DNA from 4 places in the Pseudoalteromonas sp. CO109Y genome. Region 1 is predicted to be linked to each of the others. Evidence: predicted binding sites of a transcription regulator. Region 1 holds the regulator's gene; each other region holds the start of a gene.
What was found. Region 1 encodes sigma-54, which starts transcription at its own class of promoters, with help from an activator protein. Its sites were predicted from a motif close to GTTGGCACGNNNNTNGNNT; they were not measured.
Positions count from the first base shown of each region.

Region 2: a site for sigma-54 is predicted at 3,452-3,470, ahead of EXT43_RS02675 (EF-hand domain-containing protein). Genes of this name have one in related genera too.
Region 3: a site for sigma-54 is predicted at 2,945-2,963, ahead of EXT43_RS09085 (DUF3192 domain-containing protein). Genes of this name have one in related genera too.
Region 4: a site for sigma-54 is predicted at 2,612-2,630, ahead of EXT43_RS04960 (YggN family protein). Genes of this name have one in related genera too.

Region 1 is NZ_SGPD01000006.1:15,503-21,180, forward strand. It holds gene EXT43_RS01010 (HPr family phosphocarrier protein) at 110-382, opposite strand; gene rapZ (RNase adapter RapZ) at 396-1,241, opposite strand; gene ptsN (PTS IIA-like nitrogen regulatory protein PtsN) at 1,242-1,694, opposite strand; gene hpf (ribosome hibernation promoting factor) at 1,698-1,985, opposite strand; gene EXT43_RS01030 (RNA polymerase factor sigma-54) at 2,013-3,509, opposite strand; gene lptB (LPS export ABC transporter ATP-binding protein) at 3,617-4,342, opposite strand; gene lptA (lipopolysaccharide transport periplasmic protein LptA) at 4,339-4,860, opposite strand; gene lptC (LPS export ABC transporter periplasmic protein LptC) at 4,850-5,404, opposite strand; gene kdsC (3-deoxy-manno-octulosonate-8-phosphatase KdsC) at 5,401-5,678, opposite strand, start outside.
Region 2 is NZ_SGPD01000010.1:58,726-64,403, forward strand. It holds gene yfbV (terminus macrodomain insulation protein YfbV) at 1-381, shown strand, start outside; gene EXT43_RS02655 (putative RNA methyltransferase) at 378-1,175, opposite strand; gene EXT43_RS02660 (energy-coupling factor ABC transporter permease) at 1,172-1,822, opposite strand; gene xthA (exodeoxyribonuclease III) at 1,819-2,628, opposite strand; gene EXT43_RS02670 (hypothetical protein) at 2,872-3,303, shown strand; gene EXT43_RS02675 (EF-hand domain-containing protein) at 3,510-4,031, shown strand; gene scpB (SMC-Scp complex subunit ScpB) at 4,162-4,752, shown strand; gene rluB (23S rRNA pseudouridine(2605) synthase RluB) at 4,749-5,621, shown strand.
Region 3 is NZ_SGPD01000024.1:83,275-88,952, forward strand. It holds gene EXT43_RS09075 (response regulator) at 1-1,591, shown strand, start outside; gene EXT43_RS09080 (diguanylate cyclase) at 1,560-2,483, shown strand; gene EXT43_RS09085 (DUF3192 domain-containing protein) at 2,521-2,901, opposite strand; gene EXT43_RS09090 (D-2-hydroxyacid dehydrogenase) at 3,065-4,009, opposite strand; gene zntR (Zn(2+)-responsive transcriptional regulator) at 4,104-4,517, shown strand; gene EXT43_RS09100 (SO_0444 family Cu/Zn efflux transporter) at 4,501-5,678, shown strand, end outside.
Region 4 is NZ_SGPD01000013.1:19,692-25,369, reverse strand. It holds gene EXT43_RS04985 (cytochrome b/b6 domain-containing protein) at 1-288, opposite strand, end outside; gene EXT43_RS04980 (AzlC family ABC transporter permease) at 440-1,147, shown strand; gene EXT43_RS04975 (AzlD domain-containing protein) at 1,144-1,443, shown strand; gene EXT43_RS04970 (glutathione peroxidase) at 1,551-2,033, shown strand; gene EXT43_RS04965 (hypothetical protein) at 2,086-2,274, opposite strand; gene EXT43_RS04960 (YggN family protein) at 2,666-3,466, shown strand; gene EXT43_RS04955 (PLP-dependent aminotransferase family protein) at 3,528-4,970, opposite strand; gene EXT43_RS04950 (EamA family transporter) at 5,072-5,678, shown strand, end outside.

The DNA of each region.
Region 1 (5,678 bases):
TTAAGAGTTTTGTAATTTAGAAAAGCGAGCGATATAAAAGTAGGATATTTAAAGGGAATTTTAAATATCCGAATTAAGTTTACCGTAAACCTTGAAGTCTTAGCAAATGCTATTCTTGCTCGTGGAAGCGTTGTGCAATTAATTCGCCGATTGCCGTTAATGCTGCATCAGCGTCAGGACCTTCGCATACAACGCGAACTTCTTTACCCTGACTACTTTCAAGTAGCATTAATGCTAACACGCTGTCGCCTTCAGCTTCTTTATCATCTTGATAAAGCGTAATTTTGGCATCAAATTGCAATGCTAATTGCGCTAAAACAGTAGCAGCACGAGCATGTAAGCCAAGTTTGTTTTGAATTAAAAAGGTATCTTCAGCGTGCATTGTTGGTGCCTAATTAAATGTCTTGTTCGCGGTGGCGAATTTTTACATTAGCATGGCTTTTGGCAAAGCTCTCACCAATTGTTTGCGCTAAGTAAACAGAGCGATGTTGGCCACCGGTACAGCCAATAGCAATAGTCAGGTAACTGCGGTTATTGCGCTCTAAGTGCGGTAACCAAGTTTGCACAAAGGTTTGTATTTGCCACGTAAATTTTTGCACTATGTTGTGGCTAGCTAGGTAATCTTTGACTGGTTGGTCAAGGCCTGTTAGTGGCTTTAAATCAGGTTCCCAGTGTGGGTTAGGTAAAAAGCGTGCGTCAAAAACGTAGTCCGCTTCTTTTGGAATACCATGCTTAAAGCCAAACGACATAAAGGTAATAATTAGCTTTTTATCTTTTTTACCTAAAATCTTTTCGCGAATTGATTCTGCTAACTGATGAACACTCAGATCCGTGGTATCAATCATAAAGTCAGCGCGAGTGATCAACACATCAAGCAGGATTTTTTCTTGTTTAATGGCCAGATCAAGCGGCAAAGAATCAATAGATAGTGGATGCAAGCGGCGTGTTTCTGAAAAGCGCTTGATCAGAGTTTGGTCATCACTGTCTAAATAGAATAGTGTTGGGTTTGCGAAACCTGGCAGGTACTCAAGAATATCATTAAATTCTTGCTGCTCTTTCGGTAAGTTACGTACGTCGATACTGACCGCTATTTTATCGTAGTTATCAGACACACTACGTACGAGCGAAGGCAGTAAATTAACCGGAATATTATCAACGCAATAATAGCCTAAGTCTTCAAGTACTCGTAAAGCGACCGATTTACCTGAGCCTGAGCGACCGCTGATAATTATTAATTCCATTTATGCCTCTGCTGATATGACCTGAAACAGTTGCTGATCGGTAGTAGCACTACGCAGCTGTTTACAAAACTCTTTATCTTTAAGTCTATCAGCAATTGTTGATAAGGTCTTTAGGTGAAGCTGACAGTCACCATCTGGTACGATGAGTGCCACAAAAATATCAACTGGACGATTATCAATTGCATCAAAATTAATAGGGGATTCACTCACTATCACAAATGCATGAGGCTCATCTGCGCCGCTCATTCGGCCATGTGGAATAGCAATACCTCGGCCAATGCCGGTGCTGCCTAGTTTTTCTCGGTTGAGTAAAGCATCTAGGATATCTTGTTGCGATAAATGAGGAAGCTGCTGGTGGGCCAGTTCGCTGATATATTCAAGAATTCTTTTTTTGCTATTAAAAAGGACCGCAGCTTTGCTGCAGTCCTGGTTAGTAAGTGAACTTAGTTTCATAATTTAATGTCGAGCTAATTTCTCTTTGTGTTTAATGACTTGGCGATCAAGTTTATCGATCAGTGAGTCAATGGCTGCGTACATATCTTGATGTTCTGTTGAAGCGAATAATTCGCCTCCGTTTACATGTAAAGTTGCTTCTGCTTTTTGGCTTAATTTTTCTACATCTAGAATGACATGAACATTATTAATATGGTCAAAATGCCTTTCTAGTTTTGCAAACTTGGTGTTTACATAGTCTCTTAATGAATCTGTGATTTCTACATGACGACCAGTTAAATTTAGTTGCATAAGCATTTTTCCTTCTATGTAAAACGTCTAAATCAGACTCTTACGCTGATTAGACGGAGGTATTGCTAGAGACTCACGATATTTTGCAATTGTACGTCTAGCTACTTTAATTCCTTGCTCAGCCAATATATCTGCAATTTTGCTATCACTCAATGGTTTAGCTGAGTTTTCTGCAGCGACTAACTTCTTGATTAAAGCGCGTATTGCTGTAGAAGAACACTCACCACCATTTTCGGTGCTGACATGGCTTGAGAAGAAATATTTCAACTCAAAAATACCCCGTGGGGTATGCATATATTTTTGCGTTGTTACCCGTGAAATCGTCGATTCATGCATTTCGACCATTTCAGCAACATCATTTAGCACCATCGGCTTCATTGCCTCAGGGCCATGCTCAAAGAAAGCTTGTTGTTGTTGAACGATACAGTTGGTCACTTTTAATAGCGTATCGTTACGGCTTTCTAAGCTCTTAATAAACCACTTTGCTTCTTGTAAGTGAGAGCGAATAAATTGGCTGTCGCTACTTGATTTAACAGAGCGAGACATCGCCGCATATTGGCTGTTCACTCTAATCTTTGGCATACAATCTGGGTTTAACTCGACTACCCAGCGGCCTTTCACTTTTTTCACTGATACATCAGGTATAACGTACTCAGATTCTTCGCGTACTATGCTATCCGCAGGCTTAGGATTTAAGCTGTGAATAAGCGTCATCACTTCTTTAAGCTCATTTTCTTTAAGCTTAGTCTTTTTCATCAAAGTTCGATAGTCGCGACTCGCTAATAATTCGATATGCTCAGATAAAACCATTTTAGTTTCAGCTAAATATGGCGTATCGGCATCGAATTGGCGTAGCTGAATGCACAGGCATTCTTGTAAACTGCGCGCGCCAATACCCACAGGATCAAATAACTGAATTCTTTTTAAGACCGCTTCGACTTCATCAAGTTCGATTTCTTCTTCATCGTTATTTTGATTAAAGCTTTCGACGATATCTTCACAGCTTACCGTTAAAATACCTGAGTCATCGATAGCTTCTACAATTGCCACAGCAATCGCTTCATCAGTAGGGCTAAATGGCGTGAGTTGCAATTGCCACATCAGGTATTCGTGAAGGGTTTCGGTTGATGCTCCCTGATAGATAGATTCATCTTCAGGCATTGGCCCTGACGATGTTGAAGGGGCGGCACTCATGTACTCATCCCAGGTAACATCCATTGCTAAGTCATCGCTTACGGTGTCTTTATTGAGAGCATCACTACTTTCTTGCTCGTACTCGCTAGGTGCTTCTTCGGCAGACGCGCTGACTTGTACATCGTCAGATTCAGCTTTTTGCTCATTCTTGCCGGTGCTTTCTTCGTTGTAATCCGCTTCTTCCACTTCAAGTAGAGGATTACTATCAAGCGCTTCTTGAATTTCTTGCTGGAGATCCAATGTACTGAGCTGCAACAAACGAATAGCTTGTTGCAGTTGTGGAGTCATTGTAAGTTGCTGGCCCATGCGCAGCTGTAATGATTGCCTCATGTATCCCTAACAATCCTTTTTAAGTTATCGATACCTGTATAAACACAGTTATCGATTTATTGTCATTGTTATAAGTCTAGCAGATGCTCTAGTCGCTGGCGTAATGGTTACAGCCTGAATTGCTCGCCTAGATATACATCGCGTACAGTTTGGTCTGCTAATACGTGCTCAGGTGTGCCTGATGCAATTAGCTCCCCATGAGAAACAATGTAGGCTTTTTCACAAACATCAAGGGTTTCTCGAACATTATGGTCAGTAATTAGTACACCGATACCACGATTTTTTAGGTGCTCAATAATTTTCTTTATATCTAACACTGAAATTGGATCAACACCAGCAAAAGGCTCATCTAAAAGGATAAATTTAGGATTAGCGGCTAATGCGCGAGCAATTTCTACACGGCGTCGCTCACCACCTGACAGCGCCATACCTTGGCTGTCACGAATGTGTTGAATACTAAACTCATCAAGTAAGCTATTGAGTGTTTCTTCGCGGGTGGTTTTATTTAGATCTTTACGAGTTTCTAAAATGGCCATCAAGTTTTGGTAAACCGTCAACTTTCGAAAAATTGACGATTCTTGTGGCAGATAGCCAATACCTAAACGCGCACGGCTATGCATTGGTAAAAGGGTGATATCGTTATCATCAATACTGATTTTACCTTTGTCGCTAGGTACTAGGCCTACAATCATATAGAAGGTCGTTGTTTTACCTGCGCCATTTGGACCAAGCAAGCCAACAATACTGCCAGCTTCAACTTCAAGACCGACATTTTTAACCACTTGGCGGCCTTTGTAGCTTTTAGCTAAAAGCTCTGCTTTTAATGTGCTCATGGTTGGCCTTTATTATCTTTTTTATTTTCAACAGGCACTAAAATAGTGTGTACACGATCTGTTGAATTTTCGTCTTTTTCAGCACTGATCAGCTGCTGTGCCATATCATAGGTAATGCTTTTTGCTGTTACTTTTTGACCTGCTTGAGTAACTTCAGCTTCACCATTTAAGGTTAAGAAGCGTTTTGCAACATCATAACGTACTTCTTCTGCGCTAGCGCTCATTACGGTGCCATCAGCTTGCTTTTCTTCGAAGTAAGCAGGCTTACCTGTGGCAATAATCAACTCTACTGTACCTTCGGTGTCACCGCCGTGTGCTTCAAGGCGTTCAGCGGTAATACGACGATTACCATGCACGATCTCTACGTTACCTTCAAATATGCCAACGCCATCTTTTAGTTTACCTACTTGGCGATCTGAGCTAATGCTAATTTGAGCGCCAGTTTGCTCGGCAGCTGCGCCCGAAAAGGCAATCAATAAGCTTGGGATCAGGAGTAATTTCTTCAGTTTATTGGTCATAGTATATGGTTCGTGTATGGTTAGTTAACTCAACAATTTCGGTTTTTAAATCGGCTTTTAAGCCTTTACCGGTAATCTTTAAATTCGGTCCTGTTAGTGTCACAGGTTGCTTAGAAAACATGGTCATTTTATCAATGTCGACATTAATGTTTTCTGCTTTTATATCTTCGATCATGCCGTTATGGGTTAAGTTTTTAGCAACTACATCCCCTTCAAAAATCAGCTGATCGTTTTCGTACAATGTGGCTTCTTTGGCTTTTACTTGCCAAACCTGCTGGTCGCCATAAATAGTAAAAATAGGTTGCTCAAAAAAGGTAAACCCTAATTGTTGATACAACTCCATTTTAGCAGCAGCCACTTTATGACTAATTTTGCCTTGCTCGTCATACGCTGTTTGCTTTAACGCCACTGCGGTGTAATCAGGTGTTGCGATGATCTCGTCTTCACTAGTTATTGTGTCTGTTGATTGGTTAAAGTACGGGTACCATAACCACACCATGCAACAAACAAAAACAATACTCAGTAAAATACGGGCTATATTCATGCGCTGGTTCCATCGCTAGTTAACGGCTTACCGTTTTCTAACATGAGTAAATCAGTTAATTCACGCACAGCTCCAAAGCCACCTGGTAATAATGTGGTGTAATGAGCCAGCTTTTTAATCAGTGGGTGTGCGTCGTTTACAGCAACAGCAAACCCTACTTTTTCCATTACTGGTAAGTCTGGACCATCATCACCAATATAGGCAATTTGTTCATCGGTCAGCCCCAGTTTATCTTTTAACTCTTGATAAGCAATCAGCTTATCTTCTTGTCCCT
Region 2 (5,678 bases), on a different contig from region 1:
CAAGAGCTCGCTCCATTGTTTGCCGAATTTAGAGTGATCAAGGCCACTGAACTGGCAATTACAGTGATGCCAATATTGGCAATGCTGACCGTTTTTATGCAAGTTAATTACTTAGGTAGTGATTATTTTCCACAAGCTATCACTATCGCGCTTTTCTTTTTATCACTACCACTTCAAGGTTTGTTGTGGCTAGGCCGCCGTGCAGAAACCCGTTTAGAGCCAGCAATGCTAAGTTGGTACACAGAGCTGCACAGTAAAATGAAGGCGCATGGTTATCAGTCACAATTAACGACTGAAAAACCACGCTACACTGACTTAGCTCAATTATTAAAAGATATGTTCGAAAAAATGGATAAAGCCTTCACTAAAGAACACTTCTAATTGCGAACAAACTGGCTCACATAAAACGATAACGTTACTTTTTGTGGGCCTTGTTGCTCTATCTGCTCCCAATGCTCTGGGCGAAACTTCCACGCAAACGGCGTCATCATAATTAAATGTTTTATCTCATCGACAGACAACAGCACTTGTTGCTCTAACAAGTTTATCGACTCTTTGCTAAAGCCTGCTGGTGGTTCTATCTCTGTATGCGGTTTTACATCGGCATAAATAAACGCTTTTAACTCTTTAAGGTGCCAAGGGCCAGGGCTTGCAACAATTAAACTAGCTTGCGGTTTGGCAAGGCGAGCAAGTTCTTGTGCAAATAAAGGGGCAAACACACTAACAAGCACATCAGCCTGCGCATCTGCAAAAGGGGCTTGGCTAATCGACGCGACACTAAAATGCGCATTTTCGTAACGCTTAGCGGCGTATTTTACCGCGGGCTTAGAAATATCAACACCATATACATCGGCACTCGACTGCGCTGCAATAGCTTGCGTGTAAAAGCCTTCACCACAGCCTAAATCAATCACTGAACTTGGTTCGAGAGAGGCCACTAGCTCTGCTAAAGCTTGCTGTAAAAACAAATAGTGTCCGGCACTTAAAAAAGCGCGGCGAGCTTGCACCATTTCAAGATTATCGCCTGGTTGTTTAGACTTTTTATTTTGCACGGGAAGTAAATTGACATAACCCTCTTTGGCGATATCAAAACTGTGGTTGTTGTCACAACGGTAAGTTTTGTCGTTTAGAGTAAGTTCAAGTTTGCAAAGCGGGCAGTGATAGTGAAGACTCATGAGTCTAAATAGTCCTTATCATAAAAGGTTTTAACCCAATGAGGGCGATAGGTGATCATCAAGGTAATGGCCATGCCATTGAGCATTGCTTCAGGAAACCAAATTATGGCACACAGGATCAGATAGTTTTCTGAAATCTCAATAAAACTGTAATCACCAAGCAAGTAATAAAACACGCCGCTGGTAAGTATTTTAATACAGGCGATAACAGCAGCGGTTAAAAACGCGCATAAAAAGATATAAATAAAAAAGTGTCTCGGCAGGTAGCTATAGCAAACCACAAAACACAAATAGCTCAATGTAATTGGTAAAAAAGCAGTAAACAATAAATGCACTGGCAATATTGATACTGGCAACTGAGCGACTAATACCAAGAGTAAACTTGCAAGAAGGCTTGCAAAAATTGCCAGTCGCCAACCTAAAATTAGGGTCACTGCAGTGACCCCCAAAATATGCAATTCGAGGCCAGGTAATATGCCTGCTTTAATACGCCACAGTACCGCAAGTACAAGGGCACATGCGAGCACACCCACTTGTCTTATCGGTGTTGCCAGCAAATGTGACAGGCTTTGTTTATCAAAGCTGAGCCAAAGTATTATAGCCACACAGCTCCACAATGGGAGCTGCCATTGCATAGTGTCTATCATGCGTTAAATGTTGACCAAATTGGCGCATGATCAGATGGTTTTTCGATACCACGTAATTCGTAATCGATACCAGACTCAACACAACGCTCAGCAAGAGCAGGGGTTGCTAAGATCACATCAATACGCAGACCGCGGTTGTCATCAAAACCTTTAGAGCGGTAATCAAACCACGAATATTGCTCGGTTTTTTCTGGGTAAAGTTCACGGAAGGTATCTTTAAAGCCCCAGTTTAATAACGTGCTTAACCATTCACGCTCTTCAGGTTGGAAAGAACACTTACCTGTTTTTAACCAGCGCTTACGGTTTGGTTCACCAATACCAATATCGAGATCGGTTGGTGAAATATTAATATCGCCCATCACAATAACATCTTGCTCTGGCGTGTGGTTATCTTCTAAGTGAGTCATTAAATCTTTATAGAATTGACGCTTATAAGGGAATTTGGTTTCGTGGGCAATATTATCCCCTTGCGGGAAGTAGCCATTCATCACCGTTAGGTCACGACCATTTTCTTGTGTCACGGTAACACTGATCATACGACGCTGTGATTCGTCGGTATCGGTTGCAAAGCCTTTAACTACTGATTTCGGCTCTTGTTTACATAACATAGCCACGCCGTAATGCGCTTTTTGACCATGAAAATAAACGTGATAACCCATTTTTTGCACATCTTCGAGAGGGAAGGCCTCATCATGTACTTTGATTTCTTGTAAGCCAATAATATCTGGTTGATGTTTATCAATTACGGCTTGCAATTGGTGTAAACGAGCGCGCAGGCCGTTAATGTTAAATGAGATTACCTTCATGGTGCACCTATTATTTTTGTTTCAGTGTTTAGCGCAATTCTATCATCAAACTAGGGCTTATTCATGAGCTAATTACGAAAATCAAATTGGGTAAATGTTGATCAATTGCTGCTTAATTTAAAAACATTGTTAACTCAATATTAATTATTAAATTAAATAAATAATTCAGTTGATCTACTGATTTTTGTTTATATAATGCGCGCAAACCATCCGTTCATATTATGTACTATTTAAAGGTAAACCATGAAAAAACAATTAGTGATGCTTTCTCTTGCATGTATCTCATTTGGCTCATTAGCAAGCAACCCGCACTACTTTTCAGCTGATAACCGTATTGAATCAAAGTTATGTAGCTTAAGTGCGAACGAAGGGTTTACCGCTGCACGTAAAGAAGCAGCAAAGCATGGCATTTCAATGTCACGTTTTTCAAAAAGCATTTTATGTAACGGTACTGACATCCGTGAAATTGCTAAAAAAGCACAATCACAAGAAGCAGCAAAAGCAGCTGTTGAAGTGTTTGCTAAAAATGAGCAAAAAGAAACTCAACTTTGCATCACTGCACTTAAAAAAGGTTTAACACCTGTGCGTGAAAAAATTGGTAACTTAAATACGTTAAAATGTAATGGCGAAGCAGTAACAGACTTCGTTAAGCGTTACCAAAACGCAGCTATCTAATAGCGGCATTTTTGTTATTTGTAAAAAGCGCTCTTCGGAGCGCTTTTTTTATGAAAAAATTACAGTAATCCATGAAAAGCTTGCTAAATCATAGGCTTAACACCAACTTAACCAGGCTGTAAGTGCTTGATTTTAGCCAATAAGGCATTTTGGCATTCAACTTGTAACATTCGAAGTGAATCTAATCGACTACAAGGAAATGTCTTATGAACAAGTTAACTTTAGCATCAACAATTTTAGCAGCACTAAGTCTTTCAGCATGTTCTGCAAGTAACTCTTTAGCAAAAATCGACAGTGATTTTGGCAGCCTAGATAATGACAATGACGGTTATATCTCTAAGGTAGAAGCTGACGATGATGCTATTTGGGATCATTTTTCAAATATCGATACCAATATGGATGAGCAAATCAGCCGTACTGAATTTAATGCATACATGCAGCTAAATACAGGCAAAGTGGCAACTGATAGTGAGGTATCTGAATCAGCATTTAAAGCTGAAATCGCTAAATTTGACCCAATCGAAAATGACTTTAAATCGTTAGATAACGACAAAAATGGTTATGTTTCTATTGAAGAAGCCGATGACGACGATATCGCAAATCACTTTGGCTATATGGATAGCAACAAAGATAAGCGTGTAAGCCGCACTGAGTTTGTTAATTACATTAGCAAATATGGCAGCGACGTTGCCGAAGATGATGCCCTTGAAATGGTTAAAAATAGCTAATTTCAATATTCATTCGTAAATATCCCCTAAAGCCAGTGTTTTACACTGGCTTTTTTACAATAATTTTTCCAACCTTGGCCGACTTCTGTCATAATAGAGCGTTAGTGATTTAAAATGACCTTTAGTAGCGATGGCCACAAAACGTATCAGTGATGAACAGTTAGTCGAAATCATAGAAGCCGCGATTTTTGTTGCTGGAAAACCTGTGTCTAAACGTCATTTAAAAGAGACAGTATTAGCTGATTTAAGCGTTTCTATGCCGCGCATTAATAATGCAATTGAACAAATTCAAACGCATTATCAAACCCGAGGCATTAAGCTTGTTGCAGTAGGCAGCGGTTACAGGTTTCAAGCCTGCGCTAGTTTAGCGCCTTGGCTGGCAAACTTATGGCAAGAGCGCGCACCTAAATACTCACGAGCACTACTAGAAACTTTATCCTTGATTGCCTATAGACAACCTATTACCCGTGGTGAAATTGAACAAGTACGGGGTGTGACTGTTGGCTCAGGAATTATTAAAACCTTATTAGAAAGAGAGTGGGTCAGAGTTGTCGGTCATAAAGAGGTGCCTGGGCGCCCAGCGTTGTATGCCACAACATCCGCTTTCTTAGATTATTTTTCATTAGCTGGTTTAGATGAATTACCGCCGTTACCTGAACTTCAGGAGAGTAAAATCAACCAGCTATTGAGCGATCCTTCTGTGAGAGAACTATCTGAATGAGTAATGTAGAAACTGAAAAGTTACAAAAAGTATTAGCCCGTGCTGGCGTGGGTTCACGTCGTGAAATGGAAAAATACATCGATGCCAACCGTGTGAGCGTGAATGGTAAAGTGGCACGTTTAGGCGACCGTGTTGAAGCAACCGATGTAATTCGAGTTGACGGTCACGTAGTTAAAATTGAAGACAAAGCCGACCGTATTTGTCGAGTGCTTATGTATAACAAGCCAGAAGGCGAGTTATGTACACGTAAAGACCCTGAAGGTCGTCGTACGGTATTTGACCGTTTACCACGTGTTGATGGCGAACGTTGGATTGCAGTTGGCCGACTAGATATAAATACCGCTGGTTTAATGCTGTTTACTAACGATGGTGAACTTGCTAACCGTTTAATGCACCCAAGCTACGAAGTAGAGCGTGAGTACTCAGCTCGTGTGTTTGGTGAAGTAACTAACGAAACGCTACGCACTTTAACAAAAGGCGTTGAGCTTGAAGATGGTCCTGCAAAATTCTTAAACATCAAACCTATGGGTGGTGAAGGTATCAACCGTTGGTTCAATGTGACTTTAACAGAAGGGCGTAACCGCGAAGTACGTCGTTTATGGCAATCACAAGATGTTGAAGTATCGCGTCTTATCCGTATTCGTTACGGTAAGTTAGAGCTTGATAAGCGTTTGCCACAAGGTGGTTGGGCTGAACTTGATTTAGACACGGTTAACTATTTACGTAAAACAGTGCAACTAGGCCGCGAAACGCAAACTAAGCTGTCGGTTATTCCTGAAAAGCGTAAAGACAAGCGTGCTAAAATTAACCAAATCCGTAAGGCGGTTAAAAAGCACAATCAACGCGCTAAACAAACTAAGCGTCGTTAATCAGAAATATAATTGTTTGCAGATAAACTAATTTATTTGCAAACAGGCATAAAAAAA
Region 3 (5,678 bases), on a different contig from region 1:
CTGGCTACAAATTAGTGTGTCATTAGTTTGGAATGCTGAGCAAACACCTGATTACTATGTTGTTCATGTACAGGATGTGACGGATTTAGTAAAAGCAAAAGATGACGCAGAGCGGGCTACATTAGCTAAGAGCCGCTTTATTGCAAACCTTAGTCATGAAATACGCACACCACTCAATGCTGTACTAGGCTTAATTGACGTGATTGCATTGCAAGGTTTAACACAGCCGCAGCGTAATCATGCCGAACAAGCAAAATCAGCAGCCAATAGCTTGCTTACTTTATTGAATCGTATGCTTGACTTTGCCCGCGCTGAAAGCTCGCAAGTACAACTTAATAAAGCCCCTTTTAGTGTGCCTGATTTAATCGACTACTGTCAGGGAATAACAGCCCCTTTATGCGCAAATAAAGATATCGAATTTAAAGTCGAATGCGATAAAAGCATTAGCGATAACTTAGTGGGTGATCAAATTTGCTTGCAGCAAGTACTGGCTAATTTACTGACAAACGCTGCCAAATTCACCGAGCAAGGCACAGTGACATTAAACTTAATGCTGGTGGAAGAGTCAGCTGAGCAGCAACTCATTTGCTTTACTGTTAAAGACACCGGTATTGGTATTAGCAAGGCAGATCAAAGCCGCTTATTTGATGCATTTACTCAAGGTGATGAATCATTAACGCGCTCTCATCAGGGGGTTGGCTTAGGCTTAGCGATTGTTAAGTACGAAGTTGCGCTAATGGGAGGCGAAATTAAGCTGGAAAGCGAAAAAGGTAAAGGCAGTGAATTTTGCTTTTGCTTACAGCTTGATAAAGCCGCAGAGCCTGTGAAAAAAGAACTGGTTTCATTGCCTTCTAGTACTGATTTATCAGGCATGTTAGTGCTGGCTGTGGATGATAACCCGCTTAATTTAAGCATTATTAAAAGCATTTTAGAGCAAATTGATGTCACCGTTGTGTGTGCACATAGTGGTGAAAAAGGCATTGAGTTGGCAAATAGCTTAAGGCCCGATCTCATTTTTATGGATATTCAGATGCCAGAAATGGATGGTTGTCAGGCAACGCGTATTATTCGTCAGTCATTCACCAAAGAGCAAATGCCGATTTACGCACTCACTGCGCACAGTGAAAGCGAAGATATTGAGCATTCAATCGCGGCGGGTATGAATAAGCATTTAACTAAACCGATCGTTGCCAGTAAATTGTTTTTAGCAATGAGTGAACTTGATAACAAAAAAGAAGTCTTTTTTGATCAAGCTTTTATACTGTCTCAGTTTGCAAACAATACTAAGTTAGTATTAACTATGTTGTCGAAGTTTGCGACTATGGCAGCAGAGCAGTTATTACAAATCTCTACATTAAAAACTACCGATGAGTTGGTCCGTGTGGTTCATAATGTTAAAGGGTCAGCCGGAAATCTTGGTTTTAAGCGATTGTCAGCGTGCGCTCAGCTATGTGAAGCTAGGCTTAAAGCAGATGGCGAACTGCCCGAACAATTAAATGATGAATTGCAGTGGCAAATAAAACAGGTCATCGCATTTATCATCGAACAAGGATCTACTGATGTTGAAAAGAGCCAAGGTACTGATTGTTGATGACGATCCGTTAAACCGCTTGGTATTAGAGAAAACATTGCAGCAAGACTATGATGTTTTTTGTGTTGAGAGTGGCGAAAAAGCACTAACGTTTTTAAAAACGCAAACTGTTGATTTGTTGATCTTGGATATTGTAATGCCCGGCATTGACGGCTACGAAGTGCTTACTAAGCTAAAAGAAAGCGCAACCACCAGTATGTTGCCTGTAATATTCATTTCAGCCAATACAAGTCATGATGATGAAGCGAAGGGCCTTGAATTAGGCGCGATGGACTACATCACTAAACCATTTAGTGCTGCTATTGTGCGTGCTCGAGTGCGCAATCAGCTGCTGATCAAACAAAAAAATGACTTACTCGAAATGCTCGCCTCAATTGATGGCTTAACAGAGATCCCAAACCGACGTTATTTGGATGAAAATTTAGCGCGAGAGTGGCGTCGTTGCCGTCGAGATCAAACCCCGTTATCTGTGTTATTGATGGATGTTGATCACTTCAAGCGTTACAACGATTGCTATGGTCACCGAGCAGGTGATGATTGCTTAAAACAAATTGCTCATGCCTTAGTTGGGGCGTGTGAACGAGGCAGTGACTTTGTTGCTCGTTATGGTGGTGAAGAGTTTGCTGCGGTGTTACCCAATACTTCAGCTAAAGAAGCTATGTCGTTTGCAAATAAACTGCGCAATGCGGTGAATGATTTAAACATCCCACACAAAGCGTCGCTAAATGCCGACCATGTCACAATTAGTATTGGTATTGCGACCACAGAAAATGGTCAGGTTTATGCAGAACAAACCTTACTAGAAGAAGCTGATTTAGGTCTTTATCAGGCTAAAGATGCCGGACGAGATCAGATAGTATCGAGAATGATCGCGGTGAGCGAACATAAGTAGGCAATAACTGCCTACTTACAGAACTTAAATATGCTAATTAACCATTGCTAAGTGATTTATAAATCGTATCACCCACGCCAATTAACTTATCATTTTTAAATACGAGTGGCGTACACTCGTCTTTAGTCATCTTGCCATCAGAGTGAATACTATGCGTTGCATAGAATAATACTTGGTAAACATCATCACCTTGCTTTAATAACTCGGTAAAGTTAGGTGTATTTAGTTTATTTAATACAGTTTGGTAGCTCGTATCTAATGCTAGGTTAGAAATCACTTCACGATTATTTTTATGCTGTTTCTGCCAGCTAGAAGAATTACCTGCCCAATGTGTGTCGGCTTCACCGTCAGAAACAGCAATGACACAACCAGTTAAAAATGGAGCAGTTAGCGCGGCAATTAGAAGTGCTTTTTTCATGTTATTTTATCCCGAAGAAATTGTTTTATAGTTATTCACATAATAGCAAACTGCTTGCCAAACTTATAAATTGTAACTAAATCAATTGTTTATGTTGTTTTTAGTCAATGGGCTAAGTAATAAATTACTAACTACTTAGCTCTATTGACTAATAAGTTGCGATTTAGACCAATCTGTTACGTGTTTCGCCTTGATTAAATGCCTGGATATTTAATGCAATTTCGTTAACTAAGCGCACAATAGATTCTTGGCTGGCCCATGCGATATGTGGGGTCAGTAATAAGTTTGCACCTTTGTATAGTGCCAGCGGGTTTTCTTGCTCTGCAGGTTCTTTACTGAGTACATCAACACCGGCTCCGGCAATAATATTATTAGCTAAAGCGTCAGCTAAATCGGCTTCGTTGATGATCCCACCACGAGCTGTATTAATAATAATAGCTGACGGTTTCATCATGCTTAATTCTGCCGCAGCGATTTGGTTGCGTGTTTCATCAGTTAGCGGGCAGTGAACACTAATGATATCGGCCGTGGTTAGGGCATCATTGAAACTAACACGACCTTCACGAGGCGTTTGGCCTTTTCGTTCACTAATGATGACATTGGCACCAAAGGCGCGTGCTACATCGGCAACGGCTTTACCCAGTGAACCATAGCCAACAATAGCCAGTGTTTTACCGGCAATTTCATTAAAGCTGTAATCTAAACGGCAAAACATCGGGCTTTGCTGCCATAAGCCTTGCTGGCAATCATTAATGTATCTGTGAGTATTGCCCAGTAAATTAGTGATGAGAGTAAAGGTATGCTGCACCACACTCGGTGTTGAATAGCCCGCGACATTGGTCACTGCGATGTTATGCTCTTTGGCTGCACCTAAATCAATGTTGTTAGTCCCTGTCGCTGCAACACATATTAATTTTAAATTAGTTAATTTGCTCATGGCGTGCTGATCAATCACCACTTTATTACTGATAACGATATCGGCATCTTGGCAGCGCTCAACAACCTGTTCTTGAGCGGTTAAATCGTAACAGGTTAACTTACCTAATTGCGCTAAGGCATCTAACGAAGTGTTGGCTAATGTCGCTGCATCAAGGACAGTAATATTCATGTGCTTTCCTTTTTTAATTTATTGCTTGACCTTGGGGTGTACTCCAAGGTTTATAGTGAGCATAATAAATAAACGCTTCACAATGGAGACGGTGATGAAAATAGGTGAGTTTGCCCGTCAGTTGGGTGTCTCAACAGATACGCTACGGTACTACGAAAAGCATGGTTTGTTAACGCCTAGTTCGCGTTCAGACGTGGGATATCGTTTTTATTCTGAGAATGACTATAAACAAATGGCGTTTATTCTCAGAGCAAAGAATGTTGGCTTTAGTCTGGCTGAGATCAAAGAACTACTGCAAATTAAGTTTCATAAAGATCAGCATTCTTGCCATGAAGTTAAAGAGATGACGATACAAAAACGTGATCTCGTTGCACAGCGAATTGCAGAGCTTACTCGCTTTTATGACTCACTATCATTATTAGCAGATAAATGTTGTGGCGGAGAAGAGCCTGCTGAAAACTGTTCAATACTAACGACGCTGGAGGATATCGATGGACTTACTCAATAATTTTTGGCATCTGTTTTTACTTTCAGCGCCTTGGTTAATGTTGGGCTTATTCATAGCTGGTCTTCTCAATGTGTATTTGCCTGCTAACTTTCTTAACCGGCATTTAGGCAAAGAAGGGTTATGGACCACAGTTAAAGCAGCCTTTATTGGTGCCCCAATGCCCTTGTGCTCATGTGGTGTGATCCCTGCGGCCATTGGTTTAAGAAGGGCAGGGGCGTCAAAAAGTGCTACCACAGCATTTTTAGTTTCAACCCCTGAAACTGGGGTCGATTCGGTTTCGGTTTCGTATGTGTTACTAGGTCCATTTATGGCGGTAATACGTCCTATTGCCGCCGTGTGTAGTGCCATTGTGGCCGGTGTATTAGTGGGGAAAGACAGTGAACTTCATCAGCATCAAAATACAGCATCAGATGAAAAAGACTCAGAATCAACATCTTGTTGTAGCAGTAAACAGCCTGAGCCTGTGACTACAGCGAGTTGTTGTAGCAAAGAGGCATCTACTAAGCCCGCACAAAGTTGTTGTAGTAAGCAATCACCTCAAGAACTTGAGCCTGCTAAAACAACAAGTTGTTGTAGTAGCAAAGAATCGCAACCAACACAGGAGCCGCAACACAGTTGCGCAACTGAAAAAGCAGCACCTTCGCAGAAAAGCTGTTGTAGCACTGAGCAGTCAACTAAAGCCGTTGAAAGTCGTTTTAGCAAACTGAAACGCGCGGTGAGCTTTAGTTGTAACAAGCTGCTTGAAGACACTATGATTTGGCTAATGATTGGTTTATTTTTTGCGGCTCTAGTTCAAACTTATGTACCAGAATCTTATTTAAGCCAATGGGGTAATGGCATTCTTGCGATGCTGGTGGTTATTTTAATCAGTATTCCTATGTATATCTGTGCCACAGCATCGACACCTATAGCGGCAGGCTTATTACTCAGTGGTGTGTCTCCGGGGGCGGTGCTAGTGTTTATGTTAGCTGGGCCGGCAACTAATATTGCAACGCTTGGTGTGGTTGGTAAAGAGCTTGGCAAGCGTGCGGTATTTGCTTACTTAATAGGGGTGATTGGCACTGCATTAGCATTTGGCTTTTTAACCGATTATTTAGTGGCGCAATACGGTTTTGTGGTGGCGCCGATGATGGGCGAAGAGCATGAAGTTCTACCACATTG
Region 4 (5,678 bases), on a different contig from region 1:
TATCACCATATAACTACCCGCCGCGCCGTGACCCGCCTTATGTTCATTGCTTGTAAATGACTTAATTGCAGCAACAGGTGAGTGAATAAGCGCAGACAGCTTTGCCGTTTTACTACCAATAAGGCCCCAAACAAGACGTGTAATAATAAGCGCTAGAGTGAAGTAGCCTGCAGCAAAGTGCAGCTCCAACATACCTTCTTCAGCACTAAAATAGAGGGTTGCGATGGCCGCAACTAATAACCAATGGAAGCTTCTTATAAAGCCATCCCATACTTTAACTTTAGACATTGTAACTTTCCCTTTAAAGACGCTTATAACTTGCAGATATGAAATTTCAGCAATGGGTTCGGCTATACATTATTGCAAACTTCAGTTATTTTGACACACCTCTATTTCAGCTGTTTTGATCTAAGCCATAACAACAAACATGAGCGATAAGATGCATAAATCAACAATAAGAGCCTTGCTAAAAGGGTTTTTCGACATGCTCCCCTTATGTCTTGCGGTGTTACCTTGGGGGATTTTATGTGGCTCGTTAGCCGTTCAAAATGGCTTCAGTGCTTTAGAAACACAAGCTATGTCGTTGTTGGTATTTGCAGGATCAGCACAACTCGTTGCGATTGAATTAATGGCCGGCAATACCCCGCTTTTAACTATCTTATTTACCACTCTCATTATTAGCTCACGGCACTTTTTATATGGTTTAGCTATTCGCCACAAAGTCATAGATCAACCCTTTCGTTGGCGCCTGCCTGTGAGTTTTGTACTGACGGATGAATTATTTGCTTTTTCGCATCATCGCAAAGCCTATCGCACAAAAGTGCGCCTTATTTACGCACTCAGTGCCGGGTTTAGTTTTTATATTGCTTGGAATATCTGGACCTTGCTAGGTATTGTCGCAGGAAGCCTCCTTCCCGATTTAACACACCTAGGGCTTGATTTCGCCATCGCAGCCACGTTTATTGCTTTAGTTATTCCGGGTGTAAAAAACCTTGCAACACTAGCTACTGTGATCACCGCTGGCGTTGTTGCAACGCTATTAAAAAATCAGGGCTTTCAACTTTGGCTTGTCACCGCGGCTCTTATCGCTATGACGGTTGGTTATCTAATTATTCGCTGGCAAGCAAAAGAGGAGCATACGCTATGATGATCACCATTTTATTAATGGCGTGTATCACCTTCTTCACACGTTACTTATTTTTGCACCGCGCATTACCATTCAAAGTCGGCCCCAAAATGCAGCAATTCTTAAGTTTTAGCGCCCCAGCCGTACTCACCGCAATTTGGGTGCCCATTGTGTTTATTAATGACGAAGGGATAAATCTAGATTGGCAAAACCCTTACCTAAGTGCTGCTGTTGTGTCTGTTATCGTGGCCTATAAAACACATAACATATACTACACAACACTGGCAGGGATGGGATTGTTTATAATTTTAAGTTAGCTGCGATGCTTAACGCCAAGTAAGAAAAACCGCTGATTAAAATTTACCCTTTTAGAAAGATGCCAAGCAAGTTAGAATCAATGCAACAATAATAAAAAGTTATCATTATGAGCGAATTTCACCAACTTTCTGCCACCAGCCTACAAGGCCAAACCGTTGACTTTTCTGATTTTGAAAACAAGGTTGTGCTTGTTGTAAATACCGCAAGTAAATGCGGTTTCACTCCACAATATGAAGGCTTACAAGCACTGCATGAAAAATATCATGAGCAAGGCTTAGTAATAATTGGTTTTCCATGTAACCAGTTTGGCAAACAAGAACCAGGTGATGCAAAAGAAATTAAAGAAGGCTGCCTAATTAACTACGGCGTTAGCTTTTTAATGATGAGCAAAGTCGATGTGAATGGCGAACATGCTCACCCTGTTTTTAGATACCTAAAATCAGAATTACCGGGGTTTATCACCCGCAAAATAAAATGGAATTTCACCAAATTTTTAATTGGTAAAGATGGCAAGGCCATTAAGCGATATGCGCCACTGACAAAGCCTGAACAGCTCGAGTCAGACATCGCAGCTGCACTGGACAAATAACAAAGCCTAAAAGCAATAAAGAGGCAAATTGCCTCTTTATCTAAATTTATGCTTAGTCGTTCAAGTACTCGTCAAAGTCGTCATCGCCTAAGTTTCTGCGCAAGCGTTTTTGTTCAAGATAGTCTTCCAACTTCTTCTTTACGCGTTGCTTTTTCTTGTCGTGTTGATTACGCCCGACCATTTCGTACTCGTCTTCAACAAAATCGTCATCTAGCGCGTCATAACTAAATGTCTTACCCACAACCCACTCCATAAAGTGTTTGAGACCAATTCTTGAGATTAAAATTTGCTCGATGAATTGGCAAAGATTAAAAAGCTCGGTAGTAATTTAGTATCTAAAAAACCACCAAAATAAAGCCATACACCCATGCTAAATAGGTCATATGTCAATATTGTGAATAAATAGCGCTAAATTTGATTTCTGAAAAGTGAGAGTTTTTTATCGTTTCGATAAAAGTCATTTATGCATGTGTATTTTTTAGTTAATTTGACTAAAAAATGGTTAAAAAATTATTCCCCGCTATTTTTGAAAAAGCCTTAAAACACAACAAACTATTGAATTAATTGAATTTATGAATTTTGGCATTCAATTTGATTATGTATTTGTGTCATTTCAAACAGGAAAGAAAAAAATGAAAAAGTTATTGTTAGTAAGTTCTTTATTTATCGCTACCGGCGCAATGGCTCATAACGATAATGATACAAATATTTCATTCAGCGGTGAGCAGTGTGATGTTGAATTTATAAATGATGTACGCATTACACCAAGCGAGTTAGAAGTATACACAGCCGATAATCGCACTATGAAAATCATCGATCAACACACTTTATATATCGATGGTCAAAGCGTGTCGCTTGATGCTTCACAACAGCAAGCAATTGCAGATTACTCAGACAGCTTACGCAGCCAACTTCCTGAAGTAGCAAATATCGCACTTGATGGTGTAAAAATAGCTGGTGTAGCCATCGAAGAAGTCTCAAATGCTTTCAATATTGATGGCCTAAGCGACATTTCAGAATTAATGGACGATATCAGCGTAGAAGTACAAAACGCTTTCTATCAGCAAGGTGCGTTCACCATGGGTCAGCAAAATTTCGAAAAATTTGGCCAAAACTTTGAAGACCAATTCGATGAGCAAATCGAATCGGCTGTCGAGTCAGCCATGATGCAATCGATGGGCAGTATTTTAGTGGCGCTAGGCTCTGAACTTTTAGGTTCAGGTGGCGACATGGATGAGTTTGAGCAACGTATGGAAAACATGGGCGCACAAATCGAAGCGCGCGTAGAAACTCAAGCAGCTCAACTTGAAGAGCGTGCAGATGCATTATGCGGCAGCTTTGCTGATATCGCTCATAAAGAGCAAGAGCTAGTGGTTCTAGTACCAGAGCTAAAAGAGTATCAACTATTTACTTTTAAACAGAACGCAGAGTAATGAATTAACATCCCTGAACCAAAACACTTGGTCCTTTCGCGCAGAGCTTGCTCTGCGCTTTTTATTTTTTGGCCAGCACAGTCAGTTGCGATAACGTTTTAATCGCCTGCTCTAAGTTTTCAGACCAAGGCAAGCCATAACTTAAGCGAAAACAGCTACGGTACTTTTTACCCGCTGAGAATATCAACCCTGGAGTAATGCTGATCCCCGCCTCTAATGCCAAGTGGAATAACTTTACCGCATCATATTGGCTACCAAGGTCAACCCAGATAACACAGCCCCCTTGCGGGTTACTTATACGCGCACAACTTGGCATATATTGCTGCAGGCACCAAATCATACGTTCTTTATTGGTACTTAAGCGCTGTCTAAGCAAACGAATGTTACGGTCGTACTCACCGCTAGCTATAAACTCATACAAGGTCCACTGGTTTATAAGTGGCGCTGAGCAACTAAGCGCACGTTTGTGTCGCCTTGCTTGCTCTGCAAACTTACCGGCAATGATCCAACCAATGCGGTAACTAGGTGCGGCTGTTTTTGAAAACGACGCGCAGGTGATCACTAAGCCCTTTTTTGAATAAGCTTGTGCAGGAGTGGCACGCTTAGCTGTAAAATGTAAGTCGCCATAAACATCATCCTCAATAAGCACCACGTCACGCTGCTCTAAAAGTGCCACTAATTGCTCACGCTTGGCATCAGGCATAAAACTGCCAACAGGATTATTTAATGAGGTTGAAAACACACAGGCTTTTATATCATGCTCATCGAGTGCTTGAGCCAAATCATCTAGCCATATTCCTTCATCGGGGCATAGCGGTATTTCCAGTGCCTTTAAGCCTAAGCTTTCAATTAATTCGATAATGCCAAAATAACAAGGCGACTCGATAGCAATAACATCACCGGGTTTAGCGACACACTTAAGGGCAATCGCCAACGCTTCTTGAGCACCATTGGTGATCACTAATTCATCGCTATCAACCCCAATGCCAAAATCAAGATAGCGATGAATGAGTTGTTTTTTAAGTGGTGCAAAGCCATCCATCGGGCCGTAATTAATTGCCGATGCGCCCGCTAATGTCATTACTCGGCGCATTGTTCGTGCCAGTGCTTTATCTGTCGGTGCAGCGGCTACAGGGTTGGCGATACCAAATGGCACCACATTAGCTTTATGGATAGCGCTGTAGACTTGCTCAATCAAGCCTTGCTTATTGACTGTGGTCGGCTCTCGACTGAGCCTAACTCGCTTTGGTCGTGACTGATTTAACTGTGAAGACTTTAAAAAGTACCCTGACTTTTCTCTTGCTTCAATCAATCCTTGCCCTTCAAGTAATTGATACGCTTGTTTTACAGTAGGAATACTGATGTTGAGCTTGTCTGCCATTTTTCTGAGCGAAGGTAACTTTTCACCCGGTAATAACGAGCCTTGCAAGCAAAGATCTCTAACTAGCTGAATAACTTGTTGATATAAGAACTCACTGTTACTACGACTGATAACTTGTGACATAGCCCACCAAACTGTATAGGTTGCATTTCTATTTTTCTGTATATGTTAAGTATACAGAAGAGGATTAAAATGAACATACTTTCAATTTTTGGGTACTAACTATGAAAAGCGCCGCTCTCTACCTTGCTACAGTACTGATCTGGGGATCGACTTGGCTAGCTATTGAGTTTCAACTAGGTGATGTCGCTGTTGAGGTCTCTTTATTTTACCGCTTTGCCATTGCAGCTATTTTAATGTGGGCCTTTGTGCTCATGAAAAAGCTACCTATGCATTATTCACTGCGTGATCACGGATTTTTTGCTTTATTAGCCTTATTTAACTTTGGTTTAAATTATTTAGTGCTGTATTGGGCGCAGAACTATCTCACCTCAGCAATGGCCTCAATAGCGTTTTCGATGTTGCTATTGATGAACATTATTAACACCCGCTTGTTCTTCGCAAAGCCAATTGCTAAACGAATTTACTTTGGGGCTCTACTTGGCGTAATGGGTATTGCCAGCTTATTTTGGCCACAAATTCAGCAATTCGACTTGAGTAACGGTGCGTTGGTCGGGTTACTACTTGCGCTATCTGGAACCTTTGTGGCTTCATTGGGGAATATGGTCAGTGTTCGAAATTCACAACGTAACATTGGCGTACTTCAAGGCAATGCCTGGGGTATGTTATACAGCGCTTTAGGTCTAGCTGCTTATGTTTTAGTAAGCGACG